3 regions of the Streptomyces sp. NPDC058246 genome follow, and region 1 is predicted to be linked to each of the others. Evidence: riboswitches for the same ligand, from Rfam matches in the RefSeq annotation. Region 1 holds a riboswitch; each other region holds the start of a gene.
The links. Region 1 has a riboswitch for cyclic di-AMP ahead of ACFVXA_RS03235 (transglycosylase SLT domain-containing protein). Riboswitches for the same ligand answer to the same signal wherever they lie in the genome.
Positions count from the first base shown of each region.

Region 2: linked by a shared signal. The riboswitch ahead of ACFVXA_RS16850 (M23 family metallopeptidase) and the one ahead of ACFVXA_RS03235 (transglycosylase SLT domain-containing protein) in region 1 are both predicted to bind cyclic di-AMP.
Region 3: linked by a shared signal. The riboswitch ahead of ACFVXA_RS29320 (C40 family peptidase) and the one ahead of ACFVXA_RS03235 (transglycosylase SLT domain-containing protein) in region 1 are both predicted to bind cyclic di-AMP.

Region 1 covers NZ_JBHVWZ010000002.1:163,715-167,566, reverse strand. The annotation lists gene ACFVXA_RS03245 (hypothetical protein) at 1-361, shown strand, start outside; gene ACFVXA_RS03240 (CocE/NonD family hydrolase) at 381-2,378, shown strand; cyclic di-AMP (ydaO/yuaA leader) riboswitch at 2,830-2,992, shown strand; gene ACFVXA_RS03235 (transglycosylase SLT domain-containing protein) at 2,996-3,739, shown strand; gene ACFVXA_RS03230 (HAD family hydrolase) at 3,733-3,852, opposite strand, start outside.
Region 2 covers NZ_JBHVWZ010000009.1:287,234-291,085, forward strand. The annotation lists gene ACFVXA_RS16835 (dihydrofolate reductase family protein) at 1-386, shown strand, start outside; tRNA gene ACFVXA_RS16840 (tRNA-Met) at 480-553, shown strand; gene ACFVXA_RS16845 (PP2C family protein-serine/threonine phosphatase) at 707-1,915, shown strand; cyclic di-AMP (ydaO/yuaA leader) riboswitch at 2,149-2,305, shown strand; gene ACFVXA_RS16850 (M23 family metallopeptidase) at 2,317-3,354, shown strand; gene ACFVXA_RS16855 (aldo/keto reductase) at 3,561-3,852, shown strand, end outside.
Region 3 covers NZ_JBHVWZ010000024.1:132,394-136,245, reverse strand. The annotation lists gene ACFVXA_RS29330 (ATP-dependent Clp protease proteolytic subunit) at 1-458, shown strand, start outside; gene ACFVXA_RS29325 (hypothetical protein) at 466-771, shown strand; cyclic di-AMP (ydaO/yuaA leader) riboswitch at 1,099-1,297, shown strand; gene ACFVXA_RS29320 (C40 family peptidase) at 1,301-1,774, shown strand; gene ACFVXA_RS29315 (DUF6328 family protein) at 2,038-2,556, shown strand; gene ACFVXA_RS29310 (LysE family translocator) at 2,510-3,127, opposite strand; gene ACFVXA_RS29305 (LysR family transcriptional regulator) at 3,266-3,852, shown strand, end outside.

The DNA.
Region 1 (3,852 bases):
GGGCCACAGCGGCCAGAGCGGCCAGAGGGGTGACAGCGACGACGACCTGATGTCGGCCTGGTGGATCGTCGGCCCGTATCCGCTGCTCGGCCTCGGCGACGTCCTCCTGGAGACCTCCGGTATGTCCGCCACCACGAAACTCGCCCCCGCCGCCTTCGCCGGCCAGACCATGTCCCTCTGGTTCCTGTCCCTCGCCCTCGCAGGCGGCATCCAGGCCCAGACGGTGAAGCGGTACGACGACGTCTCCGAGCCCGCCTGCTCCGGCGTCAACGGTGCGATCGCGGTGGCCGCGGGCCTGGCCGTGATGGCCCTCGTGGCCCTCGCCCCGTGGCTGCGCCGCACGATGCACCCGGTCCACTGAAGCCACTGGGGTGACGCTCATGCACATCCGTACGTCCTTCCCGTACGAGACCACTCACGAGGACATCTGGATCCCGCTCGCGGACGGCACCCGCCTGTACGCCCGCGTCTGGCGCCCGCTGACCGACGAACCCGTACCCGCGCTCCTCGAATACCTCCCCCACCGCCTCACGGACTGGACCGCGCCCCGCGACTGGCAACGCCACCCCTGGTACGCGGGCCATGGCTATGCCTCCGTGCGCGTGGACGTGCGCGGGCACGGCAACTCGGAGGGCATGCCGACCGACGAGTACTCGGCGGTGGAGCTGGCCGACGGGGTGGAGGTCGTCAACTGGCTCGCGTCCCAGCCCTGGTGCACCGGCAAGGTCGGCATGTTCGGCATCTCCTGGGGCGGCTTCAACTCCCTCCAGATCGCGGCCCTCGCGCCCGAGCCGCTCAAGGCGATCGTCACGGTCTGCTCGACGGACGACCGCTACGACAACGACGTGCACTACATGGGAGGTTCCGTCCTCGCCGTCGACATGCACGCCTGGGCGGCCACCATGCTCGCCTTCGTCTCCCGCCCGCCGGACCCGGTGCACGTGGGCCAGGTGATGTGGCGCGACCTGTGGGTGAAACGCCTGGAGGCCGTGGCCCCGTACGTCCACACCTGGCTCTCCCACCAGACCCGGGACGCGTACTGGCGGCACGGCAGCGTCTGCGAGGACTACGGCGCGATCCGGGCGGCGGTCCTCGCGGTCGGCGGCTGGCACGACCCGTACCGGGACACCGTGCTGCGCCTGGTCGAGAACCTGCCCTCCGATCGGGTACGAGGCCTGATCGGCCCCTGGTCTCACCAGTACCCCGACCGGGGCCTGCCGCCCGGCCCGGCGATCGGCTTCCTCCAGGAGACCCTGCGCTGGTGGGACCACCACCTGAAGGGCATCGACACAGGAGCCCTGTCCACCCCCGTCCTCCGCTCGTACGTGATGGACGCGCATCCCCCGGCGACGGTGTACCCGGAGCTTCCGGGCCGCTGGGTGGGCGACCCCGGCTGGCCCTCGCCCGCCGTGAACCCCGTCTCGTACGCGCTCCGGGGGGCGCCGGTCCTGGTCCGTTCCCCGCAGCACACGGGGGTGGACGCGGGCCGCTTCACCCCCTTCGGGAACGACGCGGATCTGCCGCCGGACCAGCGGGAGGAGGACGCGAGGTCCGCGTGCTTCGAATTCGAAGTGCCTGAGGAAACCTGGGTGTTGGGCCGACCTCAGGTCCGTCTGCGGCTGACGTCGCCGGTCCCGCGGGGCCAGGTGATCGCCCGCCTCTGCGACGTGGCCCCCGGCGGAGCCTCCACACTCGTCACCCGAGGTGTCCTGAACCTGTCAGCACGCCATGGCCGCGACCAGGCGGTTCCCTGGAAACCGGGCACTACGGAGGACGTGGTTTTCGATCTGAACGCCATCGGGTACGCGTTCCCGCCGGGCCACCGCATCCGCCTCGCCGTCTCCTCCGCGTACTGGCCCTGGATCTGGCCCCAGCCGGGCTCCGAGGCCGGCTTCACGCTGGACCCGACGGCCAGCAGCCTCGAACTCCCGGTAAGGGCACGGGAGTCGACGCCCACCCTCACCTTCGAGGAACCGGAGGAGGCCGAACCCCTCGGCGTGGCCGTCCCGGCGACGCTGGACGAACCCCGACCGGAACGCCTGGTCGTCCGCGACGTGGCCGCCGGCACCTGGCGCCTGGACGTCGACCCGCGCTACGGGGGCACCCACGTGCACCCCGACGGCCTCGAATACACCGAGGACGCCCAGGAGACGTACACGATCGACGAGTCGGACCCCCTCTCGGCCCGCGCCCGCTCGACCTGGTCGATCCGCCTCCACCGCCCCGACCTGCCCTGGGACGCGCACATCACGACAACATCCGAAATCACCTGCGACGCCGAGCACTTCATCACCTCCGACGAGGTGATCTGCAAGGACGGCGGCGAGGTGGTCTTCCATCGGACGTGGGAGAAGAGGATCCGGCGGACGGCGGGCTAGGACCCGCTGGGGCCGACTGGGCGCCGGCCAGGACCTACCGGGGGCCGACCGGGAGCCGGCCAGGACGCATCCGGGGCCGACTGGGCACCCGATAGACCTGCCCGGGGTCGACTGGGCGCCGGCTGGGAGCCAGCCGGGAGCCAGCCGGGAGCCGGGGAACCGCCCGAAGGCTCGAACCGTAATGCCCGAATTGGCCGACTCGCCGCTTTGATTGGGCTTGGTCGCGTGAATTGGGTCACGCCGGGAATAAGTAGGGCTTTTCAGCACCCCCATCGACTCCCCCTTTGCTAAAGGCAAGTTGAGGATCGAATTCCGGCACAAACGGACCTTTTACCCTGCCCTTATGCAGGCGAAAGCGATCTTCGCCGCGAAATCAGACCTTGTTCCCGACATGTGCTCTCGCATACGTTCGCCCCGATCCGAGCGGATCGCCGAATCCTGCCGCCGCCCGGAAACCCACCCACCCATGCACGCACGGCAGGAGCGGGGGACCCAGGTAAGCCGCCGTCCCGGGACACCGGAACGGCTTGGGGTGAAGCCGCGCCCCCCAGCGCGGCCGGGCACCTCCCGCCCGAACCCGACAGCTCACCTCGCAGGCGCCGGAGAGGAAATACGTCATGCCCGCACGAGGCAAGCACCGCCGCCCCAGAACCAGCCCTCTCACCCGCGGCATGGTCGCCGCAGGCACGAGCGGAGTCGCGCTCGCACTTCCGCTCGTGAGCGCCACCGGCGCGCACGCCGCTCAGCCCACACAGGCGCCGGCACAGGTCGCGAAGACCGCCACGGCCACGATCCCCGACGTCCAGCTCATCACCTACAAGGTGGTCGCGGGCGACACCCTGACCAAGATCGCCCAGAAGAACCCCACGAGCGGCGGCTGGAAGAAGCTGTACGAGGCGAACAGAGCGGTCATCGGCAGCAACCCGGCACTGCTCCGCCCGGGCCTGACACTGACGGTGGGCACGAAGACCCTCAAGTCGACCGTGGCGAGCAAGACGACGAACGCGACCACGGCCACCCAGGCCTCCGCCAAGACGTACGCCAACAACCTCGACGGCTGGATCAGGCAGTCCCTGGACATCATGGCCAAGGCGGGCATACCGGGCACCTACAACGGCATCCACCGCAACGTCATGCGCGAGTCGTCGGGCAACCCCCGGGCCATCAACAACTGGGACTCCAACGCCGCCGCCGGTATCCCGTCCAAGGGTCTCCTCCAGGTCATCGACCCGACCTTCGCCGCCTACCACGTCGCCGGCACCGCGATGGACCCCTACGACCCGGTCGCGAACATCACGGCCGCCTGCAACTACGCGGCGGCGAAGTACGGCTCGATCGACAACGTCAACGGCGCCTACTGAGACACGTTCCCCCCGGCCGTCGCCCGGGCCTTCTCCCAGGCTTTCGGCCGGGCCGTCTCCTGGACCGTCTCCTGGCCCATCGCCCGGGCTCCGAAGAGGCGCTCGAGCACGAC
Region 2 (3,852 bases), on a different contig from region 1:
CGGAGACCGCCTTCAGCGTGGGCGCGGTGGTGGTGGCCGCCGACGGGACCGAGCTGGCCCGGGGCCACTCGCGTGAGGGCGACGACCCCGTGGTGCACGCCGAGGAAGCGGCGCTCGCCAAGATCGACCCCGCCGACCCGCGCCTCACCTCCGCCACGGTGTACAGCAGCCTCGAACCCTGCGCCCGGCGCGCCTCGCGGCCCGCGCCGTGTGCCCGGCTGATCCTCGACGCCGGGGTGCGGCGGGTGGTCACCGCCTGGCGCGAGCCCGACACGTTCGTCGCGGGGGCCGACGGCAACGGGCTGCTCGCCACGGAGGGCGCCGACGTCGTCGTACTCCCCGAACACGAGGAGCGGGCCAAGGCGCCCAACCGGCACCTTCTGTGAATCCCGCCGACACCTGCCGCCGAGGCCGGCACGGGGGTGCGTTCAAAGGTGTGTGCTGGGGGCCCCGCGGATGGCGTACACTGGTTTCAACGACGCGGGGTGGAGCAGCTCGGTAGCTCGCTGGGCTCATAACCCAGAGGTCGCAGGTTCAAATCCTGTCCCCGCTACTGAAGGCCAAGGGCCGGAACTCGGATTCACGAGTTCCGGCCCTTGGTGTTTCGCCGGCCGCTACGGCTCCGTGCGGGTCCCCCCACATCCCCGTATCCCCCGGTCGGTCCACACCGGTCGCCCACCGTCCCCGCTGCGGGAAACCTGGATGGGTGGGGCAGCAAGCAGGCGAGCAGCGGGCCGAGGGGCCCTACGAATACGACCGGTTCGGTGGCCGGCTGCCCGGCGACCCCGTGCCCGACCCCGGTCTTGGTGACGCTCCGCGGCCCCGCCCGGCGGACCCGGACCGACGCCGGATCTCCAAGGCGCGGGCCTTCGTCCGGGCGCTCCCCGCGCTGCTCATCGTCATCGGGGGCTGTTACGACTACTTCACGCCGTCGGACTTCACCGCGTCCCCCCTCTTCACCGCCGCCCCGCTGGTGGCCGCCCCCCTCTACTCACCGCGCGGCACGGTGCTCACCGGTGTCGCGGCCCTCGCCGCGGTGCTCACGATCCACCTCAGGCTCGGCATCGTCCTGAACGTCGGCTCGGTCACCGAAGTGGTCACGGTGGCCACGGCCGCCGTCCTGGCCGTCCTCATCAACCTCCTCGTCCGCCGCAGCGACCAACGGCTCGCCTCGGTCCGGGAGATCGCCGAGTCCGCGCAGCGCGCGGTGCTGCCCGAGCCCGACGAGCGGATCGCCGGCTTCGACGTCGCGGCGCGGTACGAGGCGGCGCAGGCGGACGCGTTCATCGGCGGCGACCTGTACGCGGTGCAGGACTCCCCGCACGGGGTACGGCTGGTCGTGGGCGACGTACGCGGCAAGGGCATGGGGGCGGTCGCCGCCGTCGCCGTCGTCATCGGGGCGTTCCGGGAGGCGGCCGAGCAGGAAGCGACGCTGGAGGCGGTCGCACAGCGTCTGGAGCGGGCGCTGGCGCGCGAGGGCACCCGGCGCGAGGGCCTCGACGCCTTCGAGGGGTTCACCACGGCCGTACTCGCGGAGATCCCGCACGGGGACGAGGCCGTACGGATCGTCAACCGCGGCCATCCCCCGCCGCTGCTGCTGCACGCGGACGGCACGCTGGTCCCGCTCGCCGCCGAGGATCCCGCCCTGCCGCTCGGGATGGGCGAGTTGGGCAGCTGGCCCGACCGCGCGGTGGAGGCCGGGTTCCCGAAGGGGGCCACGCTGCTCCTGCACACCGACGGCCTGTCCGAGGCGCGCGACGAGCGCGGGGAGTTCTACGATCCCGCCGCGCGCCTCGCCGGGCGCCTGTTCCCCGGGCCCGACGCCCTGCTGGCCGCCCTCGCCCAGGAGGTCCGCCGGCACACGGGCGGCGGCACGACGGACGACATGGCGCTGCTGGCCGTACGGCGCCCTTGATCCTTGTCACCTGTGGTGATCGGACGGTGCCACTCCGCATAACAACTGACACACCATCAGCTGAATCGATGTTTATGAAGTGTGGTCAACTCGCCCGGTTTGAACCGATGGTGTCCCCAAAGTCCTGGCCAAAAGCGTTAACGATCAGTCCGAACAGCTTGGAATCCGGTACCCGGGTCTATTAACGTTCGATAACGCAGCGCGGTCGTCCCAGCCGTCACAAGAGGCGGCTCCGTGCGCACGCGCCGAATCCCGCAAGGGAGCCGGGGAACCACCAACTTGGGGTGAATCGAGCGTCTTTCACGGCGGAAAAGCCGTGGTTGACGCGCGTAGGAGACCTTCCTGCTCCGAACCCGTCAGCTAACCCGGTAGGCGAGAAGGAAGGAAAGGAGTGCGCCCACGTGGCGTCCAACCGGCCTGCCCAGCAAACCTCGTTCGCGCCGAACGACACCCAGCCCTTCGGCTACGCGTACGGCAACGACGAGGGCTCCTGGGAGGAATGGAACCCCTCTGAGGATTCCGTCCGTCCCGTTCGCGGCCGGCACCGTGTCAGCAAGCAGCGCGGTGGGGGACTCGCCCGCAGCTCCACGGTTCTCGGCGTCGGTGTCATAGCCGCCGTCGGCGCGGGTGGCATGGCCACCGCCGCGCCCGGCAAGCCGCCGGTGTCGATCTCGCTTCCCGACCTGTCATCGGTCACCGAGTCCGCCAAGTCCCTCATATCGGACGGCGGGTCCAGTACGCCCAAGGGCTCCGCCACCCCGCTCACCAGCGCCGGTCTGACCAGCGCCGACGCCGCGCAGGGGAGCGCCGACGCGGGCGAGGCGCTGCGGGCCCGCATCATGCAGCAGGCCGCGTCGCAGCAGGACCAGGTCGACAGCGCGGCCCAGCAGGCCGCCGAGGCCGCCGCCGCGAAGAAGGCCGTCGCGCTCGCCGCCCAGCAGCAGGACGACGCCGAGGCCAAGGCCGCCGCCGCCAAGACGAAGGCGGACGAGGCGGCCAAGAAGGCCGCCGAGGCCAAGCGCCTCGCCGAGCTCGCCAAGAGCTACTCGCTGCCCACCTCCTCGTACACGCTCACCTCCCGCTTCGGCGAGGCCGGCTCCATGTGGTCCTCCGGCTACCACACCGGCCTCGACTTCGCCGCGCCCACCGGCACGCTGATCAAGGCGATCCACAGCGCCACCGTCACGGAGGCGGGCTGGGCAGGCGCGTACGGCTACCGCACGATCCTCACCCTCGACGACGGTACGGAGCTGTGGTTCTGCCACCAGTCGTCGATCAGCGTCAGCGTGGGGCAGAAGGTCGCCACGGGAGACGTCATCGGGCGCGTGGGCGCGACCGGCAACGTGACCGGGCCGCACCTGCACCTGGAGGTCCACCCCGGCGGTGGCGACGCGATCGACCCGATGGCGTGGCTGCGCAGCAAGGGTCTGAACCCCTGACGGGTACGTCGTGACGCGTGCGCCTTGGTCGTACCTCCTGGCTGTACGTCCCGACGCGTGCGTTCGGACGCGTGTGTTCCGCTGATTCCCGGCGGTCCTGACGGCACCCCCCCGACGTCAGGGCTGCCGGTCAGGCGTGTGACATCAAGGCTGCCGGTCAGGCGCGTGTGGAATACATCCATCCGGTACGGATGTTGAATTCGAGCATGACTTCTCTGCGCAAGCTCGGCTCTTCCGACCTCGAGGTCTTCCCGCTCTCCCTCGGTGGCAACGTCTTCGGCTGGACCGCCGACGAGGCCCAGTCCTTCGCCGTACTCGACGCGTACGCGGCCGCCGGCGGCAACTTCGTCGACACCGCCGACTCGTACTCGGCGTGGATCGAGGGCAACAAGGGTGGCGAGTCCGAGACCGTCATCGGCAAGTGGGTCAAGGCGCGCGGCAACCGTTCCGATGTCGTGATCGCCACCAAGGTCAGCCAGCACCCCGACTATCCGGGGC
Region 3 (3,852 bases), on a different contig from region 1:
TGGCGCCGGACCAGGACATCTCGCTCTACATCAACTCCCCCGGCGGCTCGTTCAGCGCGATGACGGCGATCTACGACACGATGCGGTTCGTCACCTGCGACGTGGAGACGGTCTGCCTGGGGCAGGCGGCGTCCGCCGCGGCCGTGCTCCTGGCCGGGGGCACGCCGGGCAAGCGGCTCGCGCTGCCCGGCGCCCGCGTGCTCATCCACCAGCCGTCGACCCCCGAACCGATCCAGGGACAGGCGAGCGATCTGGTCATCCAGGCCGAGGAGTTGATGCGCACCCGCAAGCTGCTGGAGGAGATGCTCGTACGGCACACGGGGCAGCGTCCGGAGCAGGTCGCCGCGGACATCGAACGCGACATGATCCTCGACGCGCCGGCGGCGGTGGCGTACGGACTGGTCGACCGGATCATCCCGAGCCGCAAGGCCTCGCGCACCGCGCCCGGCGCGAGGTGATCGCCCGATGATCCCCGACCTGCCTCCGCTGCCCGCGCTGACGCGCGCCGAGGCCGAGTTGATCGACCGTTACCTCGACGTGGTCGATCTGGTCGGCCGTATCAACCCGGCACGCCCCGGGGACACCTACCGCGGACTGAGGGCCGCCCAGGCGCTGGTCGGCAAGGCGACGGCGCTGCGTGACGCCCTCGCGCTGATGCACCAGCGCGGCGAGAGCGAGGTGCACGCCCCGACACTGGCCCAGGCTCTGCGCGTGCTTGACGGGGAGCGGCGGGCGGCCCGGGTCACGCTGCCGCCCGACGCCGACAGTTGACGCACCGACGCCCGGGTTGCGGCGCGTCGAAGCGTCCGGCCCGGGTGTCAAACGGACCAGATGGCGTACCCCCTGATGGAGTACAAAGGGGTCCTTTTCTGAGTGCGTAAAAGTTGCGCAACGCGCGTAGCCGAAAGGCGGAATGAGGCCCTCCGTCCCTGGTGCGGGCGCGGTCGACTTCGTCAACACCCCCTCGAACAGAGGGGTGTCCACCCGAACGGGTGAGTGGTGACTAACACCACAAACCACCGATTCCGCTCGGTTTTTCGGACACTTATGCGTGAAGATCCCTTCCGACGACAAGCCCCCGCCATACCGGCGGGGCGGTCCGGGCGGACGCCGAGTCCTGCCGCCGCCCGGACGACCGGTCGACAGATGTGCATCGGCAGGAGTGGAGGACCCAGCACGACGGGCCGCCGGAGACATTTCCGGGCGGTCCTTGGGGTGAAGCCGCATCACGCGGCCGGGCTACTTCGCCAGCCCGAATCCGACAGGTCATCCTTCACAGGCGGTTGACGAAGGGTTGCGCATGACTGCGCTCAATCGTGTCCCGTCGCTGTGGACGAGGGCCGGTACGGCCTCGGCTCTGACCATCGCCGCCATGGGCGGCAGCCTTGTGGTCCCAGGCGTCTCATCCGACGCCGAGGCGGCCACTCTCGCGACGAAGGCACTTCAGGTCGCGGCCTCCAAGAAGGGCTCCCCGTACAAGTGGGGTGCCACGGGCCCGCGCCGCTTCGACTGCTCCGGGTTCACGCTGTACTCGTACAAGAAGGCGGGCAAGAAGCTGCCTCGTACGGCCGCGGCGCAGTACAACAAGACGCACCACATCTCCGCCTCGCACCGCAAGGCCGGAGACCTCGTGTTCTTCCACTCGGGCCGGAACGTGTACCACGTCGGCATCTACGCCGGGAAGGGCAAGATCTGGCACTCGCCGAAGACCGGGGAGGTCGTGAAGCTCCAGAAGATCTGGACGAGGAGCGTGTGGTACGGCCGGGTCAGCTGACCTGCCCGAGGGGGTGCCGGCGGAGCCCGTCGGCACCCCCTCGGGGCGCCCACACCCCCCTCGGGGCGTGCCACCACCCGCCTGGGCCGCCGGCATCGCTCTCAGGACGTGCCACCACGCGTTGAGACCGTCCGCGACCCTCTCGGCGTGCCACCACCCGTCCGAGGCGTCCGCAACCCTCTCAAGCGCGTGCGCGAACCGCGCGGGCCAACCCGCCCCACCCCAGGTGCGTGAAGACGGGCCTCACCGGTTACTCGTCTCCCATGGCCGACCAACGTCCCAGCACGGCACGCGACGAGACACCCCTGGAACGCGCGGACCGCAACTTCGCCGAACTGCTCCAAGAGCTGCGCGTCACCCAGACCGGGGTGCAGATCCTCTTCGCCTTCCTGCTGACCCTCGCGTTCACCCAGCGCTTCCCGTCCCTCGACACCGTGCAGCGGACCACGTACGTCACCACACTGCTGCTGGCCGTGGTGGCCGCGGCCCTGTTCACGGCCCCCGCCGCCCTGCACCGGTCGCTGTTCCAGCAGAACGTCAAGCCCACCATCGTGCGGGTCTCTTCCCAGCTGGCCCACATCGGTCTGTACGTGCTGATGCTGGCGTTCACCGGATCGGTGCTCCTCGTCGTGGACGTGACGCTGGGGCGCGGCGCCGGGATCGCGGCGGGGGCGGGCACGCTGGCCGTCTGCCTCGCGCTCTGGGGCGCCCTGCCGCGGCTGGTGCACCGGCATTTCACGTCCCGAGCGGCTCCAGCAGAAGGACCAGACCGAGCACCGTGAGCGCGGTCCCGGTGACCGCCTCCACGGCCCGGGCGGCGCGCGGCCGGCGCAGCCACCGCCCGAGCCGGTCCACCAGCAGCGCGACCGCCGGGAACCACACGAGGGCGAGGACGACCACGATCAACGCCAGCAGCAGGGTTCTGGGCAGCGCGGGGCTGGCCGCCGGCACGAACTGCGGCAGCAGGCTGAGGAAGGTGATCGGCGCCTTCGGATTGAGCGCGTTGGTGACGAAGCCCTGCCGCAGCGGGCGCGTCCCGGACGCCGCCTCGTCGGCCGCCGCCCCGCGCGGCCGTCCCAGCGCCCGCAGCGTCCGGACGCCGAGGTACAGCACGTAGCCGCCGCCGAGCAGCTGCAGCGCCCCGAACAGGGCGGGCACGGCGGTGAGGACCGCGGCGACCCCGGCGACCGCGAGCGCCGTGTGCAGGAGCAGCCCGCCGGTGATCCCGAGCGCGCACACGACGCCGGCCCGGCGCGAGACCAGGGCGTTGCGTACGACGACGGTGAAGTCAGCGCCCGGCATGGCGACCATTCCGGCGGCGACCCCTGTGAAGGCGATGAGCTGTGCGTCCATGAGCACCAGACTGCCCGTGTCGGGCCTTCAGCAGGTATGTCGAATATCCTGGGTAGGCCTTAAGCATTCGTTTACACCCAGCGAGGTCCGCGAGGTCCGGGATGTCCGCGAGGTCCGGGAACACCTCAGGAGTGCACGATGTACGACCCGACGCGGCTGGCGGCGCTGGTGGCGGTCGCCGAGGCGGGGTCGATCACCCGGGCCGCTGAGCGCCTCGGCTACACCCCGCCGGCCCTCTCCCAGCAACTGGCGAAGCTGGAGCGGGAGACTGGCGCGACCCTGCTGGTGCGCTCGCATCGCGGTGCGCGGCTGACGGACGCGGGCGAACTGCTGGTGGCGCGGGCCCGCCGGATCCTGGACGAGATGGAGCGGGCCCGGCACGAACTGGCCCGCCTGGCCGGCCTGTCGGGCGGCACGCTGCGGCTCGGCACCTTCCCGACGGCGGGCATCCATCTGCTGCCGCCGGTGCTCAGCGCCTTCCGGCGGGCCCATCCGGACGTGGAGCTGGCGGTCGCGAACTACGAGCCGCCGGACGGCATTTCGGCGGTCGCGGCCGGTGAGGTGGACCTCGCGCTCACCCACACCTACGTGCCGGCGGCCCTCGTACCGCTGCCTTCGTCGGTGAGCGCGGAGCCGGTCCTGGTCGAGGAGTTGGTGCTGATCACCGCCCCCGGGCATGTCCTCGCGAGCGGCTCGGCGCGGTTGCCGTTGAGCGGGCTCGCCGG